DNA from 2 places in the Flavobacterium sp. GW821-FHT12A05 genome. Region 2 is predicted to be linked to the other one. Evidence: riboswitches for the same ligand, from Rfam matches in the RefSeq annotation. Region 2 holds a riboswitch; the other holds the start of a gene.

Region 1 (15,885 bases), on a different contig from region 2:
CATAATCTCCGGCATCTGTTACGTATACATTTAAAGAGATAGGATCTACAGCAAGTCCGTAAGGGGTTTTAATTTCGTCGGTGACTGATTTTGGCAGAAAACTTTCTGAAAGCAGTGTTTCGGTTTTAACATTAATCATGGAATAATTAATGATCCAGTCGAAAGTTTTGTAATTAAATTCAGAACCAATTATATAAGCTTTGTCGCCCACAATTGTGAGGTTAGAACATGTAATATCAAAAGTTTTTTTGATGTTATCTGTTTTGGTATCAATTACAAATAATTTAGGACGGATGTCATAATAATCGCCGCGAGAGCTTACATACAAATCTCCATCCTGATCGGCTTCAAGTCTGTGAAGGTTGATGGCAACTTCTATATCTTTAATTTTTGTAAAAGTTTTTAAATCGATTACCGAAACGGTTTTTTCATAATTTGGCGGACTATATCCTCCTGAATTGGCAACATAAAGTTTTGTACCTACAATTGCCATTTCTTCTGGCTGACGGCCCACTTTTACGGTTTTTGTAATAGCAAGAGATGTAGTGTCTATTTCGGCAACAAAACCATTTGGAGAGTTTTCTCCTAATTGTACCTCGCCATCGTAAGCGCTTACATAAGCTTTTCCGTTAGCAAAAGTTACGTAGCGGCAGTTTTTTACATCAATTACTTTAAGGCGTTTTGCGGTAACAGCATCCATAACCTCAACCTTGTTAGAGTTGTTGATTACGGCATATATTTTTGAACCGTAAATGGCAATATCGTTTCCAACATCTCCTAAACCTAAAGTGGCTTCAGGATTTGCTTGCCCGTAAACGTTACGTTTGTAAACACCGCTTGCATAATCGTAATAATCCAGTGAAGCTTTGTTCATGTTCATATTACCTTCGTTAAGAAGATAAAAACCCTCTACGGTTGTAACCGTTTCTGGTGGTAAAACCACGATTTCTTCAGGAATAATAGGATCTTCTTCCTGACATCCCTGAAAGACAATTGCTGCAAATGCGAGTAAGAACCAAAATTTGAAATTTGTTTTCATTGTTGCGATTTTAATTGTTGATGCTATTTGTTTTAAAGATTTATTGAAAGACTTAATCGGTAATTTCTTCCCGGCATTGGAAAATTGAGCACGACATCGTAATATTGATTGAATAAATTGTTTACCTCTCCGCTTATTTTTACCGGAAGTTTTGCCATTTTTCCGTTCCAAATAAGAGCCATGTCGCTGGTATACCAAGGTTTTACATAGTTAACAAGAATGTTTGCTTTCTGGCTGTATCGTTCGCCGGTGTAAATAAAACTGTAGTTTAAATTCCAGTTTTTCCAGTTGATGGATGAAGTTAATGTACCGCTGTTTCTAGGCGTATACGGAATTTGATCCCCATAAGTAGTGCCTTTTGGGGTAATATCAATTGCTTGTTGATACGTATAACTAAGACCGAGATCTAAGAATATTTGTTCAGGGAATTTGAAAACGAAGTTGGTATTTAATTCTAATCCGCGAATGTCGACTTCTCCTAAATTCATCATCGTCCACCTAAAAAGATTAGAAGACGGCATTGCAATGATTTTGTCTTTTACCCGATTGTAGTAAACATCGGCCTGAAAGGATGCCGACTGTAAAAACTTTTTCGGCTCTATAATATAAGTAGTTCCAAAGTCGTATTGCGTTGTAAATTCCGGACGCAAAGAACTGTTACCAATAAAAGTGTAATATAAATCGTTGAAAGTAGGCATTCGGAAAGACTCTTTGTAAAAAGCCCTGATTCTGAAATTCTTTATATCAAATGGCTGAAAAGAAGCAGATAAAACGGGACAAAAAACATGCTGACTGTCTCCTTGCTGGTAATATTTGACTTGTTCGTCGACATAAGCCCCAAGTAAGTTTGCCTGAATATCAAGACGTTTCCAGTGCATTTCGCTTGAGATTGCGCCCAAATAAGAATATCGGGTAGGATAAGGGAAACGGTACAAATTGGCATCGAGCGTATTTATGGAGAAATCTGTTGCAAGAGACATTTTCCACCAGTCTTTTATATGGTAGAGATTGACAATTGAAGCGTAAAATTCGTTTTGGTAATACTTATTGTCCAATGCGCCTTGAAGTGTTTTATAATCCGGATCAATGTAACGGCTGTAATCTCGGCTGAATTTTACATTGGCAAGCATTTCGTGTTTTTCGAAGAAAGAATTTTGAACCGAGGCATGAATGAAGAAATTTCGATCCCATTGGCGTTGTACATATTCATACTTGTTTGCTAAAATGGCACCGGGAAGACCTCGTTCAGAATCGTAATAATAGGCTTTAAGACTGGCTTGTCCGTTTGTACCAAATTTTGCGTTTAAGTTTAACTCGGCACGAAGAGCGTTGATATCTCCGTTTTGACGAACGGCTGTGGTGTCGTAACCGTCTTTTTTCTGATATCTGTATTTGTATTTTCCATCCGCTTTCATCCATTCAATATTCGATGAAAGGGAAATTTTTGAAGTTATTTTTTGCTGATAGAGAAGAGAAGGATTCACCAATCCGAAAGATCCGGTTTTAAAAGAAGCCCGAGCATTTGCATTTTTACCCGATTCAAAAACAGGGATTTTCGATTTTAGAAATAAAGTATTCGAAGCAAAAAATCCACGTGCCGGCTGAAAAATAGTCGATTTTTGACCGTTATAAAGTTCGATGGCTTCGATATTGTCGAGAGAATATTTTCCCAGATCGACTTGTCCGTTTTGAGCATTTCCCACCGTCATTCCGTCGTAAAAAACCGCTGTGTGAGCACTTCCTAAACTTCGTACGTTTATGGTTTTTAAACCGCCAATTCCGCCATAATCTTTTAACTGCACGCCCGAAAAATACCGAACAGCATCGGCAACAGAAAGGCTGTTGAGGTTTTCAAGCTGCTTGCCGGATAAAATCTGAACCGGCATAGGCGACTCTATCCTGAACTCGCGTTTACTTGCGGTTAGAATAACTTCGTTTAACGGAAGCGGTTTTAAAGAGTCAAGCTCCTTATTTTTAGGATTATGCTGCGCAAAAATCAGATTCGTGAATAAAATCCAAAGTAAGAAACATAACCCACCATGTATTAGGCTTAAATGCCTGTTTTTACATACGTGCATAGCAAAATAGTCTATTTGTGACAAATAGTTTTAAACGGAAAAATTAAAATCAAATGTTAGTTTGATATTGTGTCTGCTTCAAAACTTTGGTCCGCGAAAGCCTGAAATTATATACAGTGGCAGGTCTCCTGACTTATTCCCATTTTGAGCCGCCTTCCCACATTTGAGAAAAAATGCAGTGGCAAAAGATTAGATTTTGAAAGCTGTGAATCGCTTTCTTGTCTGTCAAAATGTTGCATGGAACTTACAGTAACGGGCTTGTTCAGGATTTACACCTGATTCCCTCTTCGTTAGCTGAAATCGAAAAATCGCAGCTAAACCATTGCGGGTGCAAATGTAAATAAACTATGTTTGGTTATGGGGGTGTTTTTGAGAAAAAAGTTTTGAGTGCTCTTTATTTTTGTTATTACAGAAATAGATTACAGCGTTTTTGAGCTATGTTCGAAGATCAAACTAAACTTAATGCTTTTACGGAAAGACGTAAAAAATGAGCCGAATAAAAAATTATTTTCGTGCGCAGAATTAAAAATACCTCAAATTCTGTAAAAGTGATTAAACAATAAGATTAATGAGAACTCCAGTAAACCATCATAAAATGCATAGAATATTTTCTAACCAAGTTCTTAAAATAATAGTACGATTTTCAATATTTATGTTTTGTCTGCAGATTCAGGCACAAACGGAAACGAATACTTTTCAAACTCCAAATTTTGCTCCAAAATCTCCCGAGGCTGCAGCTTTTTTAAAGTATGGCGAATATCCTGTTGATCTGGCTACTGGTGTTCCTGGTATATCGATACCATTGTATACTATTGATTTAAAGGATTTCAAGATGCCAATATCTTTAGATTACCACGCTTCTGGTATAAAAGTTAATCAGGAAGCAACCTGGGTAGGTCTTGGCTGGAATCTAAATGCCGGTGCTCAAGTAGTTTTAAGTCCAAGAGACGACATCGACGAAAACAATCCTAATATAGATGTAATTCCAGATGGAGATGCCATTATTGCTTATTTTAAGCTGCATCCTTATGATCAAGGTGCTGTTTCAAATTTAGATTATAATCTAGATAAGTCCAGGGTAAAAGATATGTATGTTTTTTCATCGCCTACGGTAAATGGAAGTTTTTATATTAGAAATTTTGCCAGTAATGATGTTGTTACAATACCGCCAAATGCTTTTAAAGTTGAACTTTTAGGAGCAAATAGAGAAAACATGAAATTTAGAATAACAGATCCACAGGGAAATGTTTATTCGCTTAATACTACAGAAATTTCTATGCAAGCGATGACTCATAGTGATCACTATATAAGCGCGTGGTATGTTGATGAAATTAAAACACCATCAAATAATAAAATAACCTTCACCTATCAGGATGATGGAACTTTAACGGATAAAAGCTTTTCTCAAAGAGTAGAGGTAAAAAACATTGTAGAAAGACTAGAGTGCGCTGGAGGCAATATTTCCAGAGGTCAAATAGGCGAGGTAATTGACGCGACAGGAAATACGGATACTTTTTTAAAAAAAATAAAAGAAATTACTTTTAATGATGGTAACTCCAAAATCGTATTTACAAAGAATTTAGGAAGGCAGGATTTGGTTAATGGAGCTGGAAACGGATATTTGAGCAAAATTGAAATCCAGCAATTACTAGATGTAGGCTTTAGAAATGTAAAGGGCTATACTTTTGATTACTCTTATTTCAATCCATCAGGAAGCTATTACTCAGACAAAAGATTAAAGCTGGACAGAGTCGTTAATTTACTAGGCAGAGTCGAGCAAGAGTTTACCTATTCAAATGTTTCTTTACCAAATAAGACTTCAAAAGGGCAGGATTTTTTTGGATATAATAATGGAAAAAGTAATAATGTAGATTTAATTCCTAAACATTATATCTCTTATCCTTATCCAACAGAAGTGGGCAGGGCAAATCGCGTTGTAAATTCTTTAGAGAATCAGGCAGGAATTTTAAAAGAAATACATTATCCTACAAAAGGATGGACAAAATTTAATTATGAAACAAACGAGTTTTATGGAGTTGACCTTTTTGGTAAATATACCCCTGTAATTGTAAACAGTAGTGTTATACAAGGTACAGGCGGCTCGGCACCAATAAAGGAAGGCCCAGGTATTGATGGGGTAATATGTTTGAATCCAAATCCTGATGATTGTGTTAATTATGTATCAATTCCTTTTACGGCAACAGAGGCTCAAGGACAATTAATGTTTGAAAAGGATAATGGACGTTCATCTGATCCCACTATTTCTAAACATTATCGTGCTTTGGTTAGGGTATTTTCTGGTGGAATTGAAGTTTATAATTCTGGTCCTGACAGTTTTACTCAACCGTTTAAAATTCCTTTGGCATTAAAAGAATCCGGTACAATAGAAGTTGAAGTATATGGGAAGTATATGAGTGTTAGGAATTTACAGCTTAAATATGTAAATAACGATCCTGTACCAAAAAATAACTTAGGCGCCGGACTTAGAATTGCAAGCATAGAAAATTATGACAATGACAACACCTTAGCGCTAAAGAAACAATATGATTACTCTGATATTGCTGATGCAGGACATACGAGCGGTCAGTTGATCAATAGAATGAGTACTACTTTCCAGTCAAACAATTTTACCAATTATACTTTTATTCAATGTGGTCAAAGCGGGTCATCAGGAGGAATAGGTTGTACAGGAGGACTCAGTTATACGGCTACTTACACTATTAGTTCAAATTCCAGATTTGGTATAGAGGGAAACTCTATTGCTTATAAATATGTAAAAGAAAAACAGATTGATGTTAAAAATCAAACTAATAACGGATATACTCAATATGAATTTACGACTGCTTCAGATGAAATACCTTTTGGAAATCCGACAGTACAAATCGCTGCCGGGTGGAAAAGAGGTAAAGTTTTGAACAAGAAAGTCTATAAAACAGAAGGAACAGCGGCTTATATAGTAGAGGAAGAGAAAAACACTTATTTTGAAGATCCTTCTAATACTTCTTTTTACAATGGATTTAAGATGTTTCGTATGGGAACTACTAATAATCATGAGAATTCTGTAGATCCTCTAACTCCAATGTGTCCGTATGATGCAAATGGAGGAGTAGAAATATTGCGAACAATTGAACCTATAACCTATAATATTCCAATTTTATGGTTCTACCAAAAAACATCCGAGAAAACGAGTTATTTTTATAATTCATCCAATATTTTGAAAGGTAAAGTAGTAAGCAATACTACTTTTAATTATGGCAATCCATCGCATTTGCAATTAACATCGCAAACAACAACTAACTCAGTTGGAGAAACATTACTGACTAAATATTTTTATGCTCCTGATCCAGAGATGATTTCAAAACCGTTTAGTTCAGATTTGGCATCAGCAAATATGATAGGAATCCCTTTAAATACACAAACATTTAAAGATGGAGCTAAAATGTCAGAGCAGCTTACTAGTTATGAGAAAAGCAGTGCAACAAGCAATCTGCTTCTTCCGAGATTTGTTTATGCTAACAAAGGAGCAGCAACAATAGATTTAAATTTAGATAAAAAAATCACCTATGATTTATATGATGAAAAAGGAAATGTGCTGCAATACACTATAGACGGAGGAACTCCGGTGTCTATTATTTGGGGATACAATAAAACCCAGCCAATTGCTAAAATTGATAATTTGGCTTACGGTACAATTTCTGCCGAGACTATTGCAAATCTGCAGGCACTGTCTAATGATGATTCGGATAATTGCTTGTCAGATAATTGTTCGGAACAAAAACTGCGAAACGGACTGAACGCATTCAGAAATTCACTCCCAAATGTTTTTATCTCTACTTATACCTATAATCCGTTAATAGGGGTTACAAGTATTACCGATCCTAAAGGATTTACCACTTATTATGAATATGATGCAGATCAAAGATTAAGGTTTGTAAAAGATAAGGATTTAAATGTGCTTCAAAAATATTGTTATAATTATAAAGGCCAGACTATAGATTGTGGAGACAACTCTTCAGGCAGTGTTAAGATTTATAAAAGTGCAGCACAAACAGGAACATTTACCAAAAATAATTGTATGGCAGGAGGAACGCCTTCTAGTGTGGTTTACAGTCAGGGAGCGGCTGTTGTAACATCAAATATTTCACAAGCTGATGCAGATTCAAAGGGACTTGCTAAATTTAATGCAGATGGTCAGATCTATGCTAATGCAAATGCATCTTGTACCTATTACAGTATAGCCCAAAGCGGTTCGTTTACGAAAAATAATTGTAGCCCAGGAGCGATAGGTTCAAATGTGGTTTACAGTCAGGCAGCTGGGGTTGTAACATCAAACATTTCACAAGCTGATGCCGATGCATTAGGACTTGCTAAATTTAATGTAGATGGTCAGTCCTATGCTAATGCTAATGGATATTGTACCTATTACAGCGCAGCACAAAACGGTTCGTTTGCAAAAAACAGTTGTGCTGCAGGAGGAGCAGGTTCCAGTGTAGTATACAGTCAGAATTCGGGAGTTTTAACTTCTAGAATTTCACAAGCTGATGCCGATGCATTAGGACTTGCTAAATTTAATTCAGATGGTCAATCTTATGCCAATGCAAACGGATATTGTACGTATTACAGTGCTGCGCAAAGCGGTTCGTTTACAAGAAATAATTGTGCTTCGGGCGGATCACCTTCCAGCGTGACTTACAACCAGGCAGCAGGGGCATCAACATCAAACATTTCGCAAGCAGATGCCGATGCATTGGGGCTTGCTAAATTTAATACTGACGGGCAGTATTATGCTAATACAAATGCTGTTTGTACCTTTTATAATGCAGCAGTAAGTAAAGTTTTCTATAGAAATAATTGTCCAGCTGGCGCTGATCCGGGAACATTTACTTATTCTGTTCCTTACGGAACTTATGTTAGCAATGTCTCTCAGGAAAATGCAGATCAATTAGCACAAAATGCCATAAATACGTATGGGCAAAATGCAGCAAATGCAGAAGCGGTATGTACTTTTTATAGTGCAGCACAAAACGGTTCGTTTACAAAAAACAATTGTGCTTCAGGCGGAACAGGTTCTACTGTAACTTATAGCCAGAATAGGGGAGTTTTAACTTCTACAATTTCTCAGGCCGATGCCGATGCATTGGGACTTGCTAAATTTAATGCAGATGGTCAGTCTTATGCCAATGCAAACGGAAATTGTACGTATTACAGTGCTTCACAAAGTGGATCATTTGCTAAAAATGATTGCGGTCCTGGAGGAGTACCTTCAAGCGTATCTTACACTCAGGCAGCAGGAGCGCAGACTTCAAATATTTCCCAAGCTGATGCAGATTCAAAAGGACTTGCTTTGTTCCAGGCAAACGGACAAGCTAATGCGAATACAAATGGAAGTTGTACGTATAGTAATGCAGCAATTAGTAAAACTTTTACCAAAAACGATTGTCCGGCAAATGGTACTCCGGGAACGTATACTTATACTGTTCCTGCGGGCAAATACACTAGCGGTTCACAAACAACGGCAGATAGATTGGCTCAAAATGATATAGATGCAAACGGACAATATAATGCCAATATGATTGCAGAATGCTTTTTTTACAGCGCTGCTAAATCAGGTGTATTTGCAAAAAATGATTGCGGAGGAGGTTTATCAGGAAGTTATGTTACTTATACAGTTCCAAGTAGAAAATATATCTCAAATTCTCAGGCAAGTGCAGATGATTTAGCACAGTCAGATGTAAATAATAATGGTCAGGCTTATGCCAACGCAAATGGTGTTTGTATTTATAATAGTATTGCCAGAAGTGGGTTGTTTACCAGAAGTAATTGTGGACAAAATCAATTTGGTTCAACGGTGTCTTATAATCAAGCAGCAGGAGCTGTTACTTCATCAGTTTCTCAGGCAGATGCCGATGCTCTGGGTCTTGCTAAATTTAACACTGACGGACAAGCTTATGCAGATGTCAATGGTACATGCACTACCAGAGAAGTTGACTTTTTATTTGAACGTTATTTTGATCCTTCTAGTAGAGTACTTAGTATCGACGCTTGGGCTACGGGAACAAATCATAATGGAGCCACATTAAAATTTACAGTTAATTTTTTACGCCTGTCCGGAGCAGCAGCAAGTCAGGAAGTTGTTGTAGAATTTGCAGCTGGCCAGAGCAGTAAGTTTACTTCTCTTACATTAAACGCTAAGAGTATTGTAAGTGTTACTTTACTGGTGATTAAAAAATAGATATTAAAGGCCTAATAAGATAAACATAGATTTATGAGAAAATATATAACAATCCTAATCGTATTATTGGCAACGGCAAATGCTTTGGGACAAACTTTCAGTGATGATAATTTTATTTATACAATATCTCCCAAAAAAGCAATTCAGTCTGGTAATTTAAATACGCTTACCAAGGACGAAATGAATCAAAATATCAGTTATTTTGATGGACTTGGGCGTCCGGTGCAGACTATAGCAGTAGGACAGGGTGGAAACGGACAGGATCTTGTTACTCCCGTTAAGTACGATGGTTTGGGCAGACAGTTAATAGAGTATCTCCCTTATGCCGCTTCTAACGGAGGCAGCACTTACCCGAGAATTGATCAGCTTACAGCAGAAAATGCTACAGTATCATTTTATACAAATTACAAAAACACTTCTAATCCATTTTCAGAAAAAATATTGGAGCAGTCTCCTTTAAGCAGAGTCTTAAAACAAGCTGCACCGGGAGCTTCCTGGGGTAAAGACAGCGGTCACGAAATCAAATTAGACTATCAGTCTAATGCCGAAGGAGAAGTAAGATTGTTTAAAGCAAATACATCTTGGGATGTGGGTTCAGGATTGTATGAAATAAGCTTTGCAGATGCGGGGAATTATGAAGCAGATAAACTGTATAAGAATATAACCTATGATGAAAACAGTGCTAATAATCCATTAGAAACTGCTGGTTCAACAGTAGAATTTAAAAACAAAGAAGGCCAGATAGTTCTAAAAAGAACCTATGATGCCGGTAATAAACACGATACTTATTATGTTTATGACCTCTATGGAAACCTGACTTATGTTATTCCTCCAAAAGCAGACGGTGTAATCAATGCCGATATCTTAAACGATTTATGTTATCAATATAAATACGACAACAAAAACCGTTTGGCTGAGAAAAAACTTCCCGGAAAACAATGGGAATTTATTGTATATGATAAATTAGACAGACCCGTTGCCACAGGACCTGCCAATTCTCCTTTTTCGGATTTAACTACTGTGGGATGGATCATAACCAAATACGATGCTTTTAACCGCCCAATTTATACCGGATGGAACAATCAGACTTGTAATGCCTTGGCAAGAAAATCACTTCAGGATGCTCAAAACGCAGCGACTGTATTGTTTGAAACCAAACAGACATCTGGAACTATAGATAACATACAGGTATATTACAGCAACAACATTGCGCCAACTAGTTTTAAACTTTTAAGCGTTAATTATTATGACGATTATAATTACCCAAATGCACCTGCACTTCCAACTGCGGTTGAGGGCGAAACTGTTTTAAGCAATGTAAAAAGTCTTGCGACAGGAAACTGGACGAGAGTGCTTACTACAGCCTTAAGCACAGCAGGCGAAACCAGTACTACGATTTATGATACTAAAGCACGCCCAATGCGAACTCATTTACAGAATTATCTGGGAGGTTATACTCTGGCAGACAGTAAGCTTGATTTTGCAGGTAAGGTACTTTACACGATTTCAAAGCACAAACGAACTTCAGGAAGTACAGAATTAAGTATCAGAGAAGAGTTTACTTATTCGCCTCAGGACCGCGTACTAACTCATACCCACCAGATAAACAACGGACCTGTTGAGGTTATTGCTAATAATAACTACGATGAAATGGGGCAGCTTATTTCTAAAAAAGTTGGAAACAATATCCAGAACATTAACTATACCTACAATATTAGAGGATGGCTTACGGCAATTAACGACGTCAGTGCGCTTTCAAAACCAAACGATCCAAAAGATTTGTTTGCTTTTAAGATTAATTATGATGTTCCGTCAGCTTTTAGCGGGGTAAACGGACTCTACAATGGCAATATCTCCGAGACCCAGTGGGCCACAAATTCAGATAACGGAATTGTAAGATCCTACGGTTATAAATACGATAACCTGAACCGTTTAAAAGAAAGTATTTCTGCAAAAAGCGGAGTGGTAAATAATGCTTACAACGAGACTTTAGGGTACGATAAAAATGGAAATATTACAAATCTAACTCGTAACGGAGAGAGCGAAACAGCCCAGCTTATTGATAATTTGGCTTATACTTATTCAAATGATAAAAGCAACCAGCTGACAAAAGTAATCGACAACAGTAACAAAGCACTGGGTTTTATAGATAATACCCAGACTACTGACGATTATATGTATGATCTTAACGGAAACATGATCTCTGATGCCAACAAAAGCATCACCTCGATTGCCTACAACCATTTAAATCTGCCACTTAAAATAACCTTTGCCTCGACAGGAAATATTCTTTACATTTACAATGCAGAAGGGCAGAAAGTACAGAAAATCGTAAATCGTGCCGGTACAGCAGCTGTTACAACAGATTATCTGGGAGGTTATCAATACGAGAACAGTACTTTAAAGTTTTTCCCAACAGCCGAAGGTTATGTAGAACCTTCATCAGGTTCTTATAAATATGTTTACCAGTACAAGGATCATTTGGGTAATATTCGTTTAAGTTATGATAAAAACTTAGCCATTCAGGAAGAAAACAATTATTATCCTTTTGGGTTAAAACACATGGGGTACAATGGTGTTAAAATTGGTGCGGAGAATAAATATAAGTACAACGGCAAGGAATTGCAAGATGAGTTAGGGCTTAACTTCTACGACTATGGAGCACGTAATTATGATCCAGCAATTGGTCGCTGGATGAATATTGACCCGCTGGCAGAGAAAAATCCTAATCAAACCCCGTTCTTATATTGTAATGCAAATCCAGTAATTTTTATGGATCCTAATGGAAAAGATGGAATTATAGTTATAAAAGGGGGACAGATAACAATATCGTCAAATGTATATCTATATGGGAAAGGTGCTACAAAATCTGTAGTTTCTCAAATGCAAAAAGATATAAATTCAAAATGGGGAGGAACATTTAGTTCAAAATCATTGGATGGGAAACACTCTTTTAAAGTGAATTTTAAAGTAAAAGTTGACTTATATGAAGGAAAAGAGAAAAATGACCCAACGATAATACCTGAGAATTGGGATTCGGATAATAGAGATAATTTTATTGATGTGAATGATGATGTTGAAAGATCTTACGTAAATTATGATGGAGATGAAGGAGAATGGAGAAGTACAGGACGAAATGGAAAATCGTTAGCTCAAGATGATTCAGCTCCCCATGAAGTAGGACACTTATTAGGTTTAATAGATAGGTATACTGATGGTAAAGGAGCACATCCAGGATGGGGAAGTAATATAATGGGAAAAGGTTCAAAAGGAAAAGTGCAACAAAAAAATATAGACGGGATTCTTCTAGACGCAATGAAAGCATATGACGAGTGGTCAAAAGATAAAGATAATGAAGGTAAAGAATTTAGATATGAAATTAATAGTCGCCCAAATAAATAGAGTAATTAGAAATTGTTTTTTTAACTTACTAATCATTGATCTTTTATTAATATTTTTATATTACTATTTTCAACCTCTATGTGAACCTTGTATAGATTTGCACAATTGTCCATTGTGTATATCAAAAGAACAATATGTTATAATTTATTTAGGAATAGCATTGAATTTAATACTCGGCGTATATTGTCTTTTAAAAAAGAAAAGATATATTTAGATATATTGAAAAGGTTGGTAGTGTTACAGATTAGGTGTTTTTATAATTTAACCACTTAACTAACTAAAAAGTAAGATTAAACTTTAATTATTGAATAGAAAAAGAGACGGCTGGCAGGTCGTCTGTTTCGTTTTTTGTCTTTTAATAAGCCTTAAATTGCTTTTGCCATACCTAAGTGTTTCAAATTAGGTCATGAAAATAAAATGTAATTTTTGCAATGGTAGATGCATAAAAAATGGATTTCAATCTAACGGAAATCAACGTTATAAATGTTATGTCTGCCAAAAAAGACAGCAGATTGACTACAGCTACAACGCTTATAAAAGGGATATCAATCAGGAGATAGTACTATTCTCCTGCTGGCCCCCCCGCTACCGCACGAATCCTTTCGTGTGGCGCAAAGATAATCCCTGCTCTTGGGAGGTGGATGAACATTGACCCGTTAGCGGAAAAAATGCGCAGACATAGTCCATATAATTATGCATTTAATAATCCAATATTTTTTATTGATCCTGATGGAATGGCACCAAGTGATATTATATTTTTATCTCGAAATAAAGATGGCTCAACAAAGGAAGAATTAAAGTATAGAAATGGTAATTTTTATCATAATGGAGGAAAAGGAGCAAGATATGATCCAAAAGAAGGTAATAAAACATTAAATACGGTACTTTCAGCTTTCAGAAAAATTGAAGGATCAAACGATAAAGTTTTGAAAGGCGCGCTTTTTGTTTTAGAAAATTCAAAACAGACCCACACAATTGGAGAAACAATGGGAAAAGAAAGGTCTAATTTTGTTACAACTCAATTTCATGAAAAGGATCTCGACAACTATCAAGCATCAGAGGATGTGAAAAATAGCAAACCTGTAGATACAAATACATTATTTGATTTTTCAAATGATGCTAAAGAAAATTTTGAAAGTCAGGAAGGAATTCCAGACTCAGATTTTACAACAGTAGTTCATGAAATGAGACATATGTATGATTATGATCGAGGAAAAATGGCTGATTCTGTAGGGAAATCAGCGGAAAAAGATCCGGCAGAAAAACGAGCCGTAGATTTCGAAAATAGAGGAAGAGCATTAATTAATTTACCAAAAAGAACAACTTATGGGGGCTTACCATTCAATCTTAATTAGAGTTTTAATTACAGTAATAATATTATCTTCTTGTTCAAAAGAAAAAGAAATAAACTATTATGATTTATATTCAATAAAAAAAAAGCAAAATGAGGCTATTAAAGTAAACTATTATATGTTATTCTGTGCTAATAATACGCAAATATGTCAGGTTGAGGCATCTGAAATTTTTTATTCATACATGAAAAACAATATTACTGGTGCATATGATGATTATTTTAATGCCATATTAAATCATAAGCTATCTATGAAAGTAGATTCAAAAGATCATGTTTGTTTTACAATCAATAAAGTTATTGAACAAGATTATAAAAACTTAAATAGAAATGACTTTTTAAAAAAATACGCTTTGATAAGTGCAGATAAAAAAAGGTTTTTAATAAATAATAAAATAAAAGAGAATGATGGAGTTTTAAATGTAGCTTATTTTCTTTTTAAAAATGGATTTGGAATAACCTTTGATGATTATTTAGGTTCGTATTATGTTAACGATTTTACTCAAAATTAGCATATTAAAATATAATTAGTCAATAGCAGAGTATACTTTAGGTGAGTCCATTCTATTTCTTTTGCCCCCGCTCCCGCACGAATCCTTTCGTGTGGCGTAAAGATAATCGACAAAAAATGTAAAGAAAAAAGGATTCTAATATTGTTAGAATCCTTTCTTTTGATACGTTCTCAAATCTAGATTTTAACTAGCATGTAGCCACACGAAAGGATTCGTGCGGGAGCGGGGGGAGAGAATCCGACAAACATTTAAAATGCAAAAACCAATAATGAAAAAATAATTTTTAATTATGAAAAAAGTTTCTTTTTGTTTAAACGTTGCAACCATTGCACTAGTAATTGCAACTTCAAATTCGTTTTATAATGATTATACAATGTCTTTTGATATTTTTTTATTCGTATCAATAATTTTAAATTTTTTACTTTTTAAATTTAGAAAATTTCATTTAATTAAGAATTATTTAATTATTTCAATTATTCAAATAGTGTATAGTTTATTAACCGTTACATCTAATATTGAGTTGGAGTACCAAAGGTCTAGGTTGTGCAATATATTTTCTAAATCAGAGATTTTTAATTCAAACATATTATCATTTTTAGAAAATGTTTCAATTCTTATTTTTGTTTTATTAATAATTTTAGAACTTAGATTCATTTATATTTCTATAATTTCAGATCCCCACTCCCGCACGAATCCTTTCGTGTGGCGCAAAGATAATCGACAAAAAATGTAAAGAAAAAAGGATTCTAATATTGTTAGAATCCTTTCTTTTGATACGTTCTCAAAACTAGATTTTAACTAGCATATAGCCACACGAAAGGATTCGTGCGGGGCTATTGACGCGTTTTGGAAAAAACAGTCTGAAAAGAATGAAAGATTAATGAAGCTCCCTTTGGGATAATATAATAACATATGAAAATTTTTTTTTTAGTTTTTGTAATAGTTTTAATAATGAATTGTCAATCGTGTTCTACTATGCGAAATGATAAATTAGATGATTATGTTGAAAATGTATATTTAAATTGCAAAAGTAAATGCAATCTAAATTTCAATAACCTTTTCAAATATGATAAATTATACATTTTCGGTGTAGGAGTATCGAACGAAGAAGTTAGTAAAAAAATTGGGTTTACATACACTGGGGATAAGGATATATCTCGACTCATATTGTTTGTTAAAAATAATACAATAGTATATGAGCAAAATTTAATTTTTAATGATTCAGAATCTTATAAAGTTTTTTTCGTAACGGATAAAGAGTTCTTTACAAA
Region 2 (15,885 bases):
CGGGTTATCCAATTGCAAAAATTGCTTCTAAACTGGCTTTAGGATATAATTTAGATGAATTACAAAACCAAATTACAAAATCAACTTCGGCTCTTTTTGAACCAACTTTAGATTATGTAATCGTAAAAATCCCACGTTGGAACTTCGATAAATTTGAAGGTTCAGACAGAACTTTGGGTCTTCAGATGAAATCTGTAGGTGAGGTTATGGGAATTGGACGTTCTTTCCAGGAAGCACTTCACAAAGCAACTCAATCTTTAGAGATTAAGAGAAATGGTTTAGGTGCTGACGGAAAAGGATACAAAGATTACGAATTGATTATCGATAAACTGACTCACGCAAGCTGGGACAGAGTTTTCGTAATTTATGATGCAATTGCAATGGGAATTCCGTTGAGCACGATTCACGAAATTACAAGAATCGATATGTGGTTCTTAAAACAATACGAAGAGCTTTATACTTTAGAAAAAGAAATCTCAAACTACAAAGTTTCAGATCTTCCTAAAGAATTGTTACTTGAAGCGAAACAAAAAGGTTTTGCTGACAGACAATTGGCTCACATGATGAACTGTCTGGAAAGTGAAGTGCATACTTTACGTATGGAGAAAAACATTAACCGTGTGTTCAAACTGGTTGATACTTGTGCGGCAGAGTTTAAAGCAAAAACACCTTACTACTACTCAACTTTTGAGGCTGAAATTGAAAAAGCCAATGGAGAACGTTATGTAGATAACGAAAGTGTTCTTACAGATAAAAAGAAAGTAATCGTTCTTGGTTCTGGACCAAACAGAATTGGACAAGGAATTGAATTTGATTACTCTTGTGTACACGGAGTTTTAGCAGCTAAAGAATGCGGTTACGAAACGATCATGATTAACTGTAATCCTGAAACAGTTTCTACTGACTTTGATACAGCTGATAAATTATACTTCGAGCCAGTTTTCTGGGAGCATATTTATGATATTATCCAACACGAAAAACCAGAAGGTGTAATCGTTCAGTTAGGAGGTCAGACAGCTCTTAAATTAGCAGATAAATTGTCTAAATACGGTGTAAAAATCATCGGAACAAGTTTTGACGCACTTGACTTGGCAGAAGATAGAGGAAGATTCTCAGATTTATTGACTGAATTACATATTCCTTTCCCAAGATTTGGAATCGCTGAAACAGCTGACGAAGCTTCAAAATTGGCAGATACTTTAGATTTCCCACTTTTAATTCGCCCTTCTTATGTATTAGGAGGTCAGGGAATGAAAATTGTAATCAACAAAAAAGAGTTGGAAGAGCACGTTATCGACTTGTTGAAAGCAATTCCAGGAAACAAATTATTACTAGATCACTACTTAGCGGGAGCAATCGAAGCTGAGGCAGATGCAATTTGTGATGCTGATGGAAATGTGTACATCATCGGAATTATGGAGCACATCGAGCCTTGCGGCGTTCACTCTGGAGATAGTAACGCAACATTGCCTCCTTTTAACTTAGGAGAATTTGTAATGCAGCAAATTAAAGATCATACGCATAAAATTGCAAGAGCTTTAAAAACTGTTGGTTTAATCAACATTCAGTTTGCGATTAAAGATGATACAGTATACATCATCGAGGCAAACCCAAGAGCTTCAAGAACGGTTCCGTTTATTGCAAAAGCTTACGGAGAACCTTATGTAAACTACGCTACAAAAGTAATGTTAGGTCACAATAAAGTAACTGACTTTGATTTTAACCCGCAATTAAAAGGATACGCAATCAAACAACCGGTTTTCTCTTTCAGTAAATTTCCAAATGTAAACAAAGCATTAGGGCCAGAAATGAAATCAACAGGAGAAAGCATCCTGTTTATTGATGACTTAAAAGACGATCAATTCTACGAATTGTACTCTAGAAGAAAAATGTATTTGAGTAAATAATCTCAAATTCCACCATAAAAAAGCTCCAATGAAAATTGGAGCTTTTTTGGTTTTTGGTTAGTTTTTAATATTATTCGCTTTGGCTAAAGTTCATATTGTCTCTAGTGTTTTTTTGCACCGAAATAGCACCAAACAAAGCCAGTAAAAAAGCAAAAGCATAGAAACCTTTTTCGCTTGGTAAAATTGTAGCATTCCATAATCCTACAACCAAAAGAACAATTGATAATAGGGTTCCAAACCAGCAGATTCCGTAATAAATATCGGTTACAGGAAGTTTTTCAAGTCGGTCTCTAACGCTTTTTTGCAAAGAAACAACAGCAAAAAGTCCGAACATTAAAACGGTGAAATAATATCCTTTTTCGTTTAACAGCATTTCGGCTCTGGCAAGTCCAACAATAAATCCAATTGTTCCGGCTCCAAGAGCAACCCATGATGCCGCGATAAAGGCATTTGATGTTTTTTGTATCATAATTAATTCAGGTTAATTTAAATTTTGAGATATAAGTTTTTGGTGGTTTTAAATCTCATTTTGTAAATGTAATTAAATTCAATTAAGATCAAAATAAAAATTATCACGTATAATCCTCTTAAATGACATCGTGACGCATCTACCCATGTTCATGCTTTGCGTAGACGCACTGCTGTGCGTCTCTACGATATGCTTTGTGTTATATGCGCTGTGCGATATGATCTGTGTAATTTGTTTGTTGGATAATATATAATTAATTCATCCCAATTTTCCGTAGAGACGCACCGCAGTGCGTCTACGTCTAGTATCCATGATATGTTTAAAACAAAAAAAGCTCCAATAATGGAGCTTTAATCATTTATAAAGTAAGGTAAGATGTTTTTATTTAATTAACTGCTGCAAAGGTTTCAGTTGTTCCATGTCAATTTTTGATTCTTTCAAAACGGACATAAGTGTCATAATATTGTTCGGATTCATATTGTTTCCTAAAACACGAACAACAGCAAAACCATTCTCTTTTCGGTTGGCGAAAACGATAAATTCTTTTATGTTATCATCTGGGCCAACATAGCTGATAGAGGCGCCGTCTTTACCGGAACCAAATTTCATTAATTCCTGATATTTTGGATCTTTTAATATAGCCGAAACCTTTTTGCGTTCAATTTCGAATTCTGCCTGATTTTTATCGTTAGCTTTAAAGGCCAGGATATTCATTTTGTCGAATGAATTTATCGCTTCTTTTTGTTCTGCTGATAGTTTTGTCGCTTCTAGATTTAAAATACTAGGCGAAACATCAACGGCAATAAAATCTTTCTTGTCTGTATTTTCGACAAAATATTTTTGCAATGAAGGTTCAGAATTACAACTCACAAAAGTTAGTAATGCTAAAATGGCTGTGGTAAAAACGGTTGCTTTCATGATTATTTTTTGCCTTTAGAAGCTTTTTTTAAGTCAGAACCGCCCGGAAGCTGCATTTTGTCTGTTAGTACTGAGATTTCATTTAAATCAAAATTACCCGTAAGAGACAATAAAACAGTTTCGTCGTTTTTAGCACCATCAACAAACATCAACAATTCTTTGATTTGTGTATCTGTTGCTCCTGATTTTACCATTATTTTGACATTTTTGCCGCTATCGTTTACACGCATTAATTCTTCTAATCCGGCAGTTTTTATGTATTTATCTGCAGAGGCTTTCATGTCGGCTTCAACTTTAGGGTTTTTTGTTGTAAACACTTTTAAATAGTCTAATTTTTTAATTAAGTTAATGTATTGCTGTGTTTCTTTATCAGAAGCATCAACTTTTACTTTACTCATTAAATCAAACATTTTTTTGTTTACAATTACTGATGTTACATCGTCCTGACCATCAAATTTGTCAAAAGCGCTTTGTGCATAAAAAGCTTGTGTAACGAATGCGAAAACTAGAGTTATGATGAAATTTTTCATTTTATTTAATTTACTGTTTAAAAATTTTGTTTTTTGATTGTTCATATTCTTTAATGTATTGTACACTTTCAATACCTACATTAACATTGTTCGACAATAAGGCCAAAGCTTTTTGTGTTGCGGCCAGCGCTTCTTCCGGATTGTCGTAGGTTCCTAGTTCTGATTGGGCTGTAATCGGAGTTGTTTTTTCGCCTGCAAAAAAATAGGTTCCAATTCCCAGCAAAACAACAACTGAAGCAGCAATCGATAACCACACTACATTTCGTTTCTTAGTTTTTAGTGGAAGTTCCTGCGTTGATTTTTGTTGTTTTACCTGAGAGAAATAACCAAAAATTGGTTTGTACTGCTCCAAATGCTGCGCAACATCTGACGAAGAAAAATATTCTTTTAATTGATTTTCTTCAGCAATAGTAGTTTCTCCCTGAAAGTATTTTTCTAATATATTTTCTATTTTATCTAATTCCATAACTGTGTGCATTTACCATTGATTCTCTTATTTTTTTTCTCGCTCTCGAAAGTGCTACCCTGATTGCAGTTTCGTTCATATTAACAATTTTTGCAATTTCTTCAAATTCATACTGTTCTACATCTCGCAGCTGAATTAAAATTTGAAGTTGTTCCGGCAGCTGATTTATAATTTTTTCAACCCATTCTAAACTATTAGCATCTTCTAGTTTTTTGTCTAATTGCGGCTCCCGATCTGTATAATTATTATGAACTATCTGCAGATTTCCGGCTCTTTTAGATTTTAATTGATCCAGACAATAATTTTTTGTCATCGTCATTGCCAATGCTTCTACACTATTATAAGTGTCCAGATTCTCTTTTTTACTCCATAATTTCACCATTACTTCCTGAGTAGCATCTTCGGCCTCTTCGGTACTGGTAAGCAATCGTTTTGCCAGACGAAAAACTTTGTCTTTAAAAGGATTAACTAATTCTATAAACACATTCTGGTTCATAAATTAAAAGGTTATTCGTTAGCTTATATAGTCAAGACGAACCACAATTATTTTTGTTACAGGAATTTTGTAAAATTTTTTAATTAAAAATAATAATTGTTAAAACTAAAGGTAGTATTTTTACGTTAATACTATACCGAAACCTACTTTTATGAAACCAATTTTAAAAAGTCTTATAGTGCTGTTTCTTCTTGCGTTTGCTTTGCAATCGTGTGAAGATCAAGATGATGTTGCAGCTCCCGCACAGTTACAAGTCAATGATTTTGTATGGAGAGGATTAAATGAATATTATTTATGGCAGTCTGATGTGCCTAATTTAGCTAATGATCGTTTTAGTTCGAAAACGGCATTGTATTCTTTTTTAGAAGGATATTCAAGGCCTGAGGACTTATTTCAGGATTTATTGAATAAACCGGTTAGCAAATATCCGAGTAATCCAATCGATCGTTTTAGCTGGATAGTCAGCGACTATACTGTTTTAGAACAGCAATTAGGAGGTATTACAAAAAACAATGGGGTAGATTTTAGGTTAACCAGTACTGGTGATGGTTCTAGTAATCTGGTAGGTTTTGTGCGTTATATTATTCCTAATTCTGATGCTTCAACTAAAGCAATAAAAAGAGGTGACTTATTTACCAGCGTAAATGGTGTACAGCTTACAGTTTCAAATTATCAATCCTTATTAACAAATTCAGACAGCTATACTTTGCAGTTTGCAGATGCTGTTGGTTCCTCATTTGTTTTAAATGGAAAATCAGTTTCTTTAACTAAAACAATTTTAGAAGAAGATCCTATTTTGATAAGTAAAGTGATTCAGTCAGGTGGTCATAAAATTGGTTACTTAATGTATAATGGTTTTTATTCTGAATATGACAGCAAATTAAATCAGGCTTTTGGAGATTTAAAAGCGCAAGGTGCAACTGATCTGGTTTTAGATTTAAGATATAACGGAGGAGGATCTGTGCGCTCTTCAACACGTTTAGCGAGTTTGATTACCGGACAGTTTGAAGGGAAGATATTTTCGAAAAGACAATACAATTTTAAGCAAATGGCCGCTCTGAATGCCGAGGATTTAGAAAGTTTAAACGAGCGATTTGTAAAAGATATTAACGGTTCGCCATTAAATGGTTTAAATTTATCTACAGTTTACATCTTGACAACTTCAAGTACTGCATCAGCAAGTGAATTGGTTATAAATGGATTAAAACCTTATATTAATGTAGTTCAAATAGGGAGTACAACTATTGGTAAGAATGTAGGTTCAATAACACTTTATGACTCTCCAAGTTTAGTTTCAAAAAGAGAGATAAATCCAAATCATAAATATGCTATGCAGCCTTTAATTTTTAAAACTACAAACGCAGCAGATTTTGGTGATTATACAGGTGGTCTGGTGCCTACTTATGTAAAAGCAGATTCGTTTAGAAGTTATGGAGTTTTAGGAGATCCTTCGGAGCCGTTACTAAATTTAGCTATATCTAAAATTACAGGTATAGCTGCTAAGAAAACGCTGGATGATGGCATAGAATTACCTTATGTAAGTGATTCTAAAAAAATCAACGGACTGCGAAATGAAATGTATTTAGATGGCGCTTCAAAATAGTTTGTAAAACGATATTATAATAAAAAATGGCTTTCAGAAATGAAAGCCATTTTTTATTATAACGTTAACTCAAGAAAGAATTAGTTGTTAAAGTAAAAACCGTTTGGAGATACTCCAACGTTAAGAGTTTTACTAAGTGTTCCTGTTAAAGAGTAGATGTATGCATTTCCCGGATCTGTATAATTTACAGCATCACCAATATAGATATTATTGTTTTTTACAGCAAAGCCATAAAGGATCTTAACTTCTGACGCTTTGAATAATGCGGTTGTTGGTAATGCTGTGGCACTTGTAGCAGCAGTATAGATATTATTCCCAACAGTATAATAAAACTTACTGTCGTTAATGTCTAAAAATCCTGGATGAGTTAAACCTGTGAAGTTTAATGTCGCTGCAACTGTATTATTGCTTAAATCAACTTTTACTAATTTACCAGCAGTTTCTGGTGCAGCGTATGATGGTCTTCCTGCGCATAAAATATATAAAGCGCCATTATCTTTTACTAATGAAGTTGGAACGTCTCCTACAGCAAAGTTTGTCGCCACAGTATTTGTAGCGGCGTTTATTACCGTTAAGGAATTTCCTTGACCGTAACCGCCTTTTTGAGCTACATAAAGTTTACCGTTATTTTCTATAATTTTTTCAGGACCTTCAACTACAGGAATGGAAGAAGTAACCGTATTTGTTGTAAGATCGATTACAGCAACATAATCATCTGCTGCATTATATGGATCTCCCCAGTTTGTAACATATCCTTTTCCGTTTGCAAAGGCAATATATCTTGGGTATTTTAAACCAGTTGTAATGGTAGCGATACTTTTAAATGTATATCTGTTTACTACTTCAATTTTATTAGATGCGTTTGCAACTACATAAGCATTGTCTCCTTGAAAACCGATGTTTTGTGCCGTATCTCCAGTTATTTTTCCAGGATTAACTAATGAGAATATATTGTTTTCAAGAGTTAAATTGTCTGATAAATAAGAAACAGATCCATTAGGAGTTTCGAATTTACCTTCATTTAAAATAAATAATCCTCCTTTATAGTCTCCACTTGCTTCTTCTTTGTTATTGTCATCATCGTTGCTGCAAGAAGCAAAAAATGCCGAGCTTACAATGACTGCTAAAAATAGTCTATTAAATTTTTTCATGATTTTTAAAAATTAAGGTTTATGTATATAGTATAATTTCTTCCCGGCATTTGTCTGCTGATTACGGACTGATAGTTTTCATTCCACAGATTTAAAACTTGAAATCCAATTTTGTAACTGTTCTTTGTTCCAAAATCATAATCTACTCCAATATTTCCAACATTGTAATCTTTTACTCTTGTTGCCGGATTATTAAAAGGAGTACTGTAAACTTCTCCATTGTACAAATACTGGAAATAAGAAGATAGCTTTTTCCAGTTGTATGCCACAGATCCCGTTAACTTATGATAAGGAACATATATTAATTGTTTGTAAACCAATTCGTTTTTAATTAATTGTTTGCCTTCTGAAACCGTATAGGCATAAGTACCATTTAGGGTAAAATTATGTGTGCCAATTTTAGGTTTCCATTCTAAAAGAACCTCGGCTCCATAGGCTCTAACTTTATCCGTGTTTTCTGGAGACCAAATATCTCCGCTTCCTTCCGTTGGCACCCAGCGAAGTAAATCCTTGATAGAGTTGTAATAAGCAGTAATAGATAAAGAAAAGTTTTTTCTAAAGAATTCGTTACCAATCTCGGCCTGATATGATGTTTCAGGTTTTAGGTTAGGATTGCCGCTTCCTTCCCAAAATAAATCATTGTAAGTTGGCATTCTGAAATTCTTTGAAGCATTAAGCTTTATGCGGTAAAAGTCCGTAAATTGATATCTTGTTCCGAATGAAAAAAGAAAAGGATTACCGTAATTATCCGTTATTTCATGACGAATACTGGCATTGTAATCCCATTTTTCGGTAAGTAAATGATGCAGCAATAAACTGGCAGAACCAACTTCTCTTTTTACATTATCAATACTCGAACCGTATCCTTTATTTCTGCTGTAATCTACAATTGAATTTAGTTTGATTTTATCATTTACATCAAAAGCCAAATCATATTTAATAATAGAAGTTTCGACTTTTCCGTAGGTAAATGTTTTAGAATCAATGTTTGGAAAATATTTATAAGATTCGCCAATATGCGCCACTCTTAATTTTGAAGTAAAACGATTAAAAAGACTTTCCCATTCTAATAAATTGCGAGTATTAAAATCGTTATATTTTGTTTTCAACGCGTTTGGAGAAGTTAAAGAAAAATGACGTTCTGAATCGTAAAACTGACTATAAGCTTTTATAATATTATTAGCATTGAATTTATAGCCAAAAGTAGTATTCATACTCGTGTTATAATATTCACCATTAATATTTCTCTGATCAGAAGTACCAGGATATTTAAAATCATTCTCAGAACTATTTCTTGAAATGCTGACCTGTAAGCTGTACTTTTCAGATGAAACTATAGTACGATAATTAGCGCTGTATGTGTCGTAACTTCCTGCACTAAAGAATACATGATTTGAAAATTCGTTTTTAAAACGTAAATCATTATTTAAATGAATACTTCCGCCAATGGCACTGCTTCCGTATAAAACACTTCCTCCTCCGGCTTTTACCGTTATTGAATTAAAATCTCTGGTTCCAATGGTATTAAAATCCGATTGGCCTAAGAACTGTGAATTAATGTTTATTCCGTTCCAGATTACAGCAGTCTGCGCACCCGTTGTTCCTCTAAAAGAAGGTGCCGAAGTCATACCAAGACCATTTTCCTTAAAATAAATAACAGTGTTGAAATTTAAAAGAGACGTTAAAGAAGGCTGGTTGGTATCAATAATAGAATCATTTAATACCTGAATTGACTGAGAACTGGAATATTTCTTAAGATTAGAGTCAGAAACGATAACTTCTTTTAATTTAATAGAATCGCTCTGCGCCGAAACGAATTGGCACAACATGAAAAGAAAAAAAACAAAACGTATTCTTATAGTCATAATTTCTACACTCTTTTTCCCGAGAGCTCGATATTTGTTATAAAGGCAGGTCTCCTGGCTTGCGTCTTGTTGTTTACCTTCCCATTCGCCGGGGCGAGCAGTGGTTTTGCAGTTTACAACAAGCATTCGTTTTAGAACAAAGCTTACAGTTGCGGGTACAGCTCAAGATTTACTTGATTCCCTTTTTAATGCGTTTTTTAATAAAAAAGCAACCTTAATTTGCTGCAAATATAGAGTTAAATATGCTGATAATTTAAATATGTTCTAATTTTTAGATGAAATAATAAGGCAAAAGAAAGAATTATACTTCTATTTTTATGACTTCTCCAAAATCGACTTTATTCTCGAATGCATCTTTTAAAGGCAGTGAGGACTGATGACATAAGATACTGCGTATAATGCCGGCATGAGCAACAATAACAACCGGATGTTTGATTTCTGAAATTCTATCAGATAAAAACTCCCCAACTCTTTGATGCAATTCTACAAAAGATTCTCCATTAGAAACCTGAATGTTTACAAAATCTTCCATCCACGGATTTAATTCTTCCGGCGGAATTTCATTCCAGTTTTTTAATTCCCAATCGCCAAAATTCATTTCCTTTAAGCGATCGTCTTCCTGATAAGAAATTGTTTTGATGTTATTCTGAATGTGTTTAGCCAAGATAGAACAACGCTTTAACGGACTTGAAAAAATAATGGCTTCAGCCGGCAATTCCGAAATAATTCTATCGAAGATTTCGTTAAAAGGTTCGGCAATATTTACATCAGATTGTCCGTAACAAATGCCTTTTTCGCAGATCGTTTCGGTATGGCGGACTAAATAAATTTCCATATAAAAAGAATACTTAAATAATAGATAACTTCACAAACCTGCTGCGTTGCCCCAAGACAATCTCCGGTATAACCGTCAATCCATTTTTTGAAATATCTTGCCAGAAAATAACGCGTGATAAAAACAGGAACTACAGCCAGAAGTATTTTATAATTGAAATAGGAGAGTGCCAACACCGGAATTAATCCAAAGAAAAACGAACCTAAAACTTCTTTCCAGCTGTGTTTTTTTGCTATCGGTTTGCTTTTGCTGGTAGCATCATCGCGAGAATATTCATGTGTAAAAATAATACTGATGGCAGCTAAACGACTTAATGAATGGGCAGAAATGAATAAGAGAAAAACCAGAATAATGTTGGCAGTAAAAAGTGAAATGGATTCCGATAGCAATTTAAACTTTACCAGAAAAAGTAAAACCAAACCTATTGCTCCATAAGCACCAATGGCGCTGTCTTTCATAATGATGAGGATTTTTTCTTTTGTCCAGCCTCCGCCAAATCCATCACAAACATCTGCAAAACCATCTTCATGAAATGCTCCGGTTGTTAAAACAGAAATGATAATGGCAAAAATAACTGAAGTTTCGGTTGATAAAAAAAGGGAGAAAAGATAAAAAGCCAAAAATGAAATGGATCCGACAATCCAGCCAATAAAAGGGAAATATCGTGTAGCTTTGTTTAAGTAATCAGGATTGTGATCAATGTTTTTTGGACACGGAATTCTAGTATAGAACATTAAACAGGTAAAGAAAATATGTAGTTCTTTTTTCATGTAAGATAAAAATTTAATTGAGTTTCTGTCATTGCGAGGAACGAAGCAATCTCGCTAACAATTGATTCAGATAATGAGATTGCTTCGTTCCTCGCAATGACAAATATGGATTTACTTCCTACTAACTCTCGCGCTTTCAAAACTAGCCATTTCGTTCAAAAAAGCTTCAGCCGATTTTAAAATAGGAAAAGCAATTGCACAGCCCGTTCCTTCGCCCAAGCGTAAATCTAAATTTAATATGGGTTTTGCTTCAAGATATTCCAGTAACTTTAAATGTGCTTTTTCGGCAGAACAATGACAGAAAACGGCATTTTTTTTAATATTCGGATTTATTTTTGAAGCAATTAAAAAAGCCACACTGCAGATAAAACCATCAACAAGAATCAGCATTTTGTTATTAAAAGCGGTAAGCATACCGCCTGCCATTTGTATAATTTCGAAACCTCCAAAATAAGTGAGCTGCTTTTTTAATTCGGCTTGACCGGAATAATTTCCTAAAGCTTTTTTTAGAATATTTTGTTTGTCGAGAAGTTTTTGATCGTTGATTCCAGTTCCTTTTCCAACGCATTCTTCAATAGGAAAACCAGTTAAAAGACTCATTAAAACAGAAGCCGTAGAAGTATTTCCAATTCCCATTTCACCAAAACCAATGCAGTTTGAACCTGTTTTAGCAATATTTTCAACAATCGATTTTCCTTTTTCAAAACACAACTGAAGTTCTGTGTCACTCATAGCTGGAACATGCAGAAACGATTGCGTTCCTTTTGCTATTTTGGCATCAATTAATTTAGCATTTGTTGGGAAATCATAATTTACGCCCGAGTCTACAATCGATAAATTGATATTATTTTGCTTGCAAAAAACATTTATTGCCGCACCGCCGTCCAGGAAATTATTTACCATTTGACGTGTTACATCCTGCGGATAATCGCTCACACCATGATTCGCAATTCCGTGATCGGCTGCAAAAACAATAATATTTGGATGTATGATTTTTGGGTTTAAAGTTTCGAAAACGGTTGCCATTTGAAAAGCCAGCGTTTCTAAAGTTCCCAGAGAACCAACCGGTTTTGTTTTGGAATCTATTTTTTCTTGTAAAAGTGTATCAAAATCAGTTTTGGTTTCTGTTTTATTTTCAGAATTTAAACTAAAATCAGAAATGTTTATTTGATGAATTTCGTTGATTTCTTTACAATCAGCGGTTTCAGACTTTTGTTTCCAGTGCAATTGCTGTAACATAGGCTGATTGCCGTAATTGGTGGCAGGTTTTCCAATGCAGAAATAACCAAGGGGTTCAATATTTTCGGGTAAATTTAGAATCTTCTTAAACTGAAAATAGTTTAAAATCGAAACCCAGCCCATTCCGTAACCTTGTTCTGTAAGCGAAAGCCAAATATTCTGCGCAGCACAAACCGAGCTGAACTTTACAGCTTCATTACTCCCAATAGTTCCAATGGTAAACTGATTCAAAACAGAACGATCGTAAGCAATTATAAGTCCGATTGGCGCTTCTTCAATTGCTTCCAGTTTTAACGATTTATAAAGTTCTTTTTGTTCCGGGTTATCTGTAAGTTCCTCGGCTTTTTTATTGTAATCTAAGAATAGATTTTTAATAGCGCTTTTAACTTCATCTGATTTAATGATATAATATCGTGTCGCATCGGTTAATCCAACAGAAGGCGCCCAATGTCCGGCCTGTAAAGCTTTTTGAATTACTTCATCAGGAACCGGATCGGTTGTAAAATGTCGGGTATCACGACGTGATTTTAATATATCGTCTAAACTGCTCATAAAAACCAAAATTTAAATCCCAAATTCCAAATTTGAAAATGGAAATATTCTAGTAAAGGTAAAGCATAGCTTTGGAATTTGGGATTTAAAACTTGGATTTTCCTTTCAATTTATTGGAATTTGGAATTTAAAACTTGGAATTTTACCCTTTTATTTTAACTGGAATTCCGGAAACCATCAAAACAACTTCATCTGCTTTTGAAGCTAAAAACTGATTCATCCAGCCTTGCAGTTCGGTAAATTTTCTGCCAATTTCTGTTGCAGCATGAACGCCCATTCCAATTTCATTGGTCACTATAATTAAGGTGATGTTTTCCTGACCGGCAATTGCAAGAAACTCTTTTTTTGCTTCTTCCAGGCTTAAACTTACCTCATTTTTATGATCTACAAAAAAGTTGGTAAGCCAAAGCGTAACACAATCGATTAAAGCTGTTTTTTTAGAAAAATCAATTTCGCTCAAATACTTTTCTTTTTCAATATTGGTCCAGCGTTCGTCTCTTTCTTGTTGATGACGATCGATTCGGTTTTGAAAATCCGAATCCCATTTTCTGGCCGTTGCCACATATATAGGTGAATCTGAAAGCTGCAACGCTAAATTTTGGGCATAAGTACTTTTTCCTGATCGTTCGCCTCCGGTAATTAGGTAAATCATTTATAATGGTTAGTTGTTGATTGTTAATTATTAATTTAATTTGGAAACTCTTTTTGCCTCTAGATGATTTTTGGAAGTTTTAAGAATACTCGTTATAGTTTTAAAATTGAAATTGCATCATTGTTAATGTTTTCGAATTCCTTTTCATTTAAATAATCAGTTGCCTTTAATAGTTCTAACCAATAAACGGTTTCATTGGCTTCTTTTTGCGCAATTGAAAATTTATGAATAAAATCACTTTTACTTTCAGCATGTTCTGCTTCCCTAATCATTGCCCCAATACTGGTTCCTGATCTAAGAAGTTGTTTAGAAAGAATAAATTCTTTTTTATCATTATTTAGATATTGATATAATTTAATAATTCTCACAGCAAAGTCAAAACTTTTATTTTTAATAACGTTGTTTTTCATAATTAACAACTAACAATTTATAATTAACAATTAATAAGGGCAATGTCGGCATTTGTTTCCGCAGCAAGTGCCGCGTTTTAAGTGATACCAGGTTTTAAAAACCATATTGCCATTTTCGATGTAGTAGTCTATATCTTCAATTAATTTTTCTGATTTAGGTAAAGATACGGCTTTGTTTTTAAGGGCATTTTTTGGGGTAATAGTTTCAACATAAGCCTCGATTTTATCTTCACAGGCTTCTTTGAAGCAACTTGGGCAAAGGCAGTCGCCTCCATCTGAAAGATTAAAAATAGGCGGATAATCATTGCACCAGCATTTGTTTTCAACCGAAATATCGCCGCAGCTGAATTCAGTCTCACAGCTTGAGCAGATTTTTATTTTTGTGGTATTCATAAATGTAAAGATACAGTTTTGTTTTTTGTAGGAATAAAGGTAAATAAAAAATTTAGAAAATGCTTTACCTTTGTTCCTATCGAAAACGCAAAATATGAAACATTTATTCCCTAAACTGATTTTTCTTTTTTCTTTTTTTGTTCTAACAGGATGTAAGAAGAATGAAACAACCGAAACTGTAAAAACTGAAATTGCAAAAAACAGCATTGAATACGCTTCTGGGCTTTCTATCGTTAAATACGACGATTATTCTGTTGTAACAGTTTCAAATCCGTGGCCCAATTCGAATAAAGATTTCAAATATATTTTAAAAGAAAAAGACGCTAAAGTTCCGGATAGTCTGCAGACATTTACCACGATTCAGGTTCCGTTAGAATCTATTGTCGTGACTTCAACCACTAATATTCCGTTTTTAGAAATGCTGGAAGTCGAAAATAAACTGGTAGGTTTTCCACATACAGATTATATTTCGTCTGAAAAAACAAGAGCCTTAATTGATAAAGGTTCTGTGAAAAACGTTGGACAAAATGAAAAATTAAATATCGAACAATTAATAGAATTATCGCCAAATTTGATTGTAACTTTTGGAGTAGATAACAATAACCCGATGTTGGATAATTTGAAAAAAAGCGGTTTAAATGTTTTAATTCAGGGTGACTGGATGGAACAATCTCCGCTTGGAAAAGCAGAATGGATAAAACTATACGGTGCTTTATTTGGCAAGGAAGATAAAGCAAAAGAATTGTTTGATAAAATTGTTCAAAGTTACGATCAGGCTAAAAAACTGGCAGCAGAAAAAACAGCAGGTTCAACTGTTTTATACGGATCAATGTATGAAGATGTTTGGTATGTTGCGAAAGGAAACAGCTGGGTTGCCGAATTTATGAAAGATGCTCATGCTAATTATTTATGGGCAGATTTAAAAGGAACAGGAAGTGAAGGCTTATCTTTTGAAAAAGTTTTGGATAAAGCGAAAACAGCAAATGTCTGGATTGCTTCGGGTTCATTTAAAACTTTAGATGAATTGCAGAAAGCAAATCCGCATTATGGAGAGTTTGACGCTTTTAAAAATAAAAACGTTTACAGCTTTGAAGGTAAACTGGGCGCAACGGGAGGAACAGTTTATTACGAACTGGCACCAAGCCGTCCGGATTTAGTTTTAAAAGATTACATCAAAATTTTCCATCCGGATTTACTGCCTAGCTACGAATTTACTTTTGCATCAAAACTGAATTAAATTGGCGAATAAAAAACGAAATACCATTTTATTTGTCATCTTGTCATTAGGTCTTTTACTGATGTTTTTCGCAAGCATTAGTTTAGGATCTGTTACGATTCCGCTTAAAGATGTTTTTACAAGCTTAACTGGAGGACATGCGGCAAAATCAACTTGGGAATATATTATTATTAATTACCGTCTGCCAAAAGCGATTACGGCAGTTTTAGTTGGAACCGGACTTTCGATCAGTGGCCTTTTAATGCAGACTTTATTTAGAAATCCGCTTGCAGGGCCTTATGTTTTGGGATTAAGTTCCGGAGCCAGTTTAGGTGTTGCTTTTGTGATTTTAGGTGCCGGATTTCTGCCTTCGTTTTTAAGTGTAATTGCTTTATCCTCATACGGAATTGTAA

Evidence for each region. A riboswitch is a leader RNA that binds a small molecule or an ion and turns the genes downstream of it on or off. The one in region 2 is predicted to bind cobalamin.
Region 1: it holds a riboswitch for cobalamin, as region 2 does, so the genes downstream of both, AC1RRQ_RS04090 (TonB-dependent receptor) here and AC1RRQ_RS18820 (TonB-dependent receptor plug domain-containing protein) in region 2, are expected to answer to the same signal.

The regions. Positions count from the first base shown of each region.
Region 1 covers NZ_JBXAQY010000002.1:150,527-166,411, reverse strand. The annotation lists gene AC1RRQ_RS04095 (YncE family protein) at 1-1,039, opposite strand, end outside; gene AC1RRQ_RS04090 (TonB-dependent receptor) at 1,072-3,141, opposite strand; cobalamin riboswitch at 3,219-3,456, opposite strand; gene AC1RRQ_RS04085 (DUF5977 domain-containing protein) at 3,686-9,349, shown strand; gene AC1RRQ_RS04080 (DUF6443 domain-containing protein) at 9,383-12,751, shown strand; partial or broken gene AC1RRQ_RS04075 (IS1 family transposase) at 13,158-13,322, shown strand; partial or broken gene AC1RRQ_RS04070 (RHS repeat domain-containing protein) at 13,375-13,488, shown strand; gene AC1RRQ_RS04065 (hypothetical protein) at 14,078-14,614, shown strand; gene AC1RRQ_RS04060 (hypothetical protein) at 15,590-15,885, shown strand, end outside.
Region 2 covers NZ_JBXAQY010000008.1:61,549-77,433, reverse strand. The annotation lists gene carB (carbamoyl-phosphate synthase large subunit) at 1-1,907, shown strand, start outside; gene yiaA (inner membrane protein YiaA) at 1,978-2,376, opposite strand; gene AC1RRQ_RS18850 (GFO_1091 family lipoprotein) at 2,758-3,294, opposite strand; gene AC1RRQ_RS18845 (GFO_1090 family protein) at 3,297-3,824, opposite strand; gene AC1RRQ_RS18840 (PG0215 family putative anti-sigma factor) at 3,835-4,290, opposite strand; gene AC1RRQ_RS18835 (GFO_1088 family ECF-type sigma factor) at 4,277-4,786, opposite strand; gene AC1RRQ_RS18830 (GFO_1087 family putative carboxy terminal peptidase) at 4,938-6,389, shown strand; gene AC1RRQ_RS18825 (YncE family protein) at 6,470-7,540, opposite strand; gene AC1RRQ_RS18820 (TonB-dependent receptor plug domain-containing protein) at 7,546-9,405, opposite strand; cobalamin riboswitch at 9,433-9,637, opposite strand; gene cobC (alpha-ribazole phosphatase) at 9,707-10,240, opposite strand; gene AC1RRQ_RS18810 (adenosylcobinamide-GDP ribazoletransferase) at 10,225-11,010, opposite strand; gene cobT (nicotinate-nucleotide--dimethylbenzimidazole phosphoribosyltransferase) at 11,122-12,801, opposite strand; gene cobU (bifunctional adenosylcobinamide kinase/adenosylcobinamide-phosphate guanylyltransferase) at 12,944-13,453, opposite strand; partial or broken gene AC1RRQ_RS18795 (four helix bundle protein) at 13,484-13,863, opposite strand; gene AC1RRQ_RS18790 (C1orf53 family protein) at 13,894-14,256, opposite strand; gene AC1RRQ_RS18785 (ABC transporter substrate-binding protein) at 14,351-15,493, shown strand; gene AC1RRQ_RS18780 (FecCD family ABC transporter permease) at 15,495-15,885, shown strand, end outside.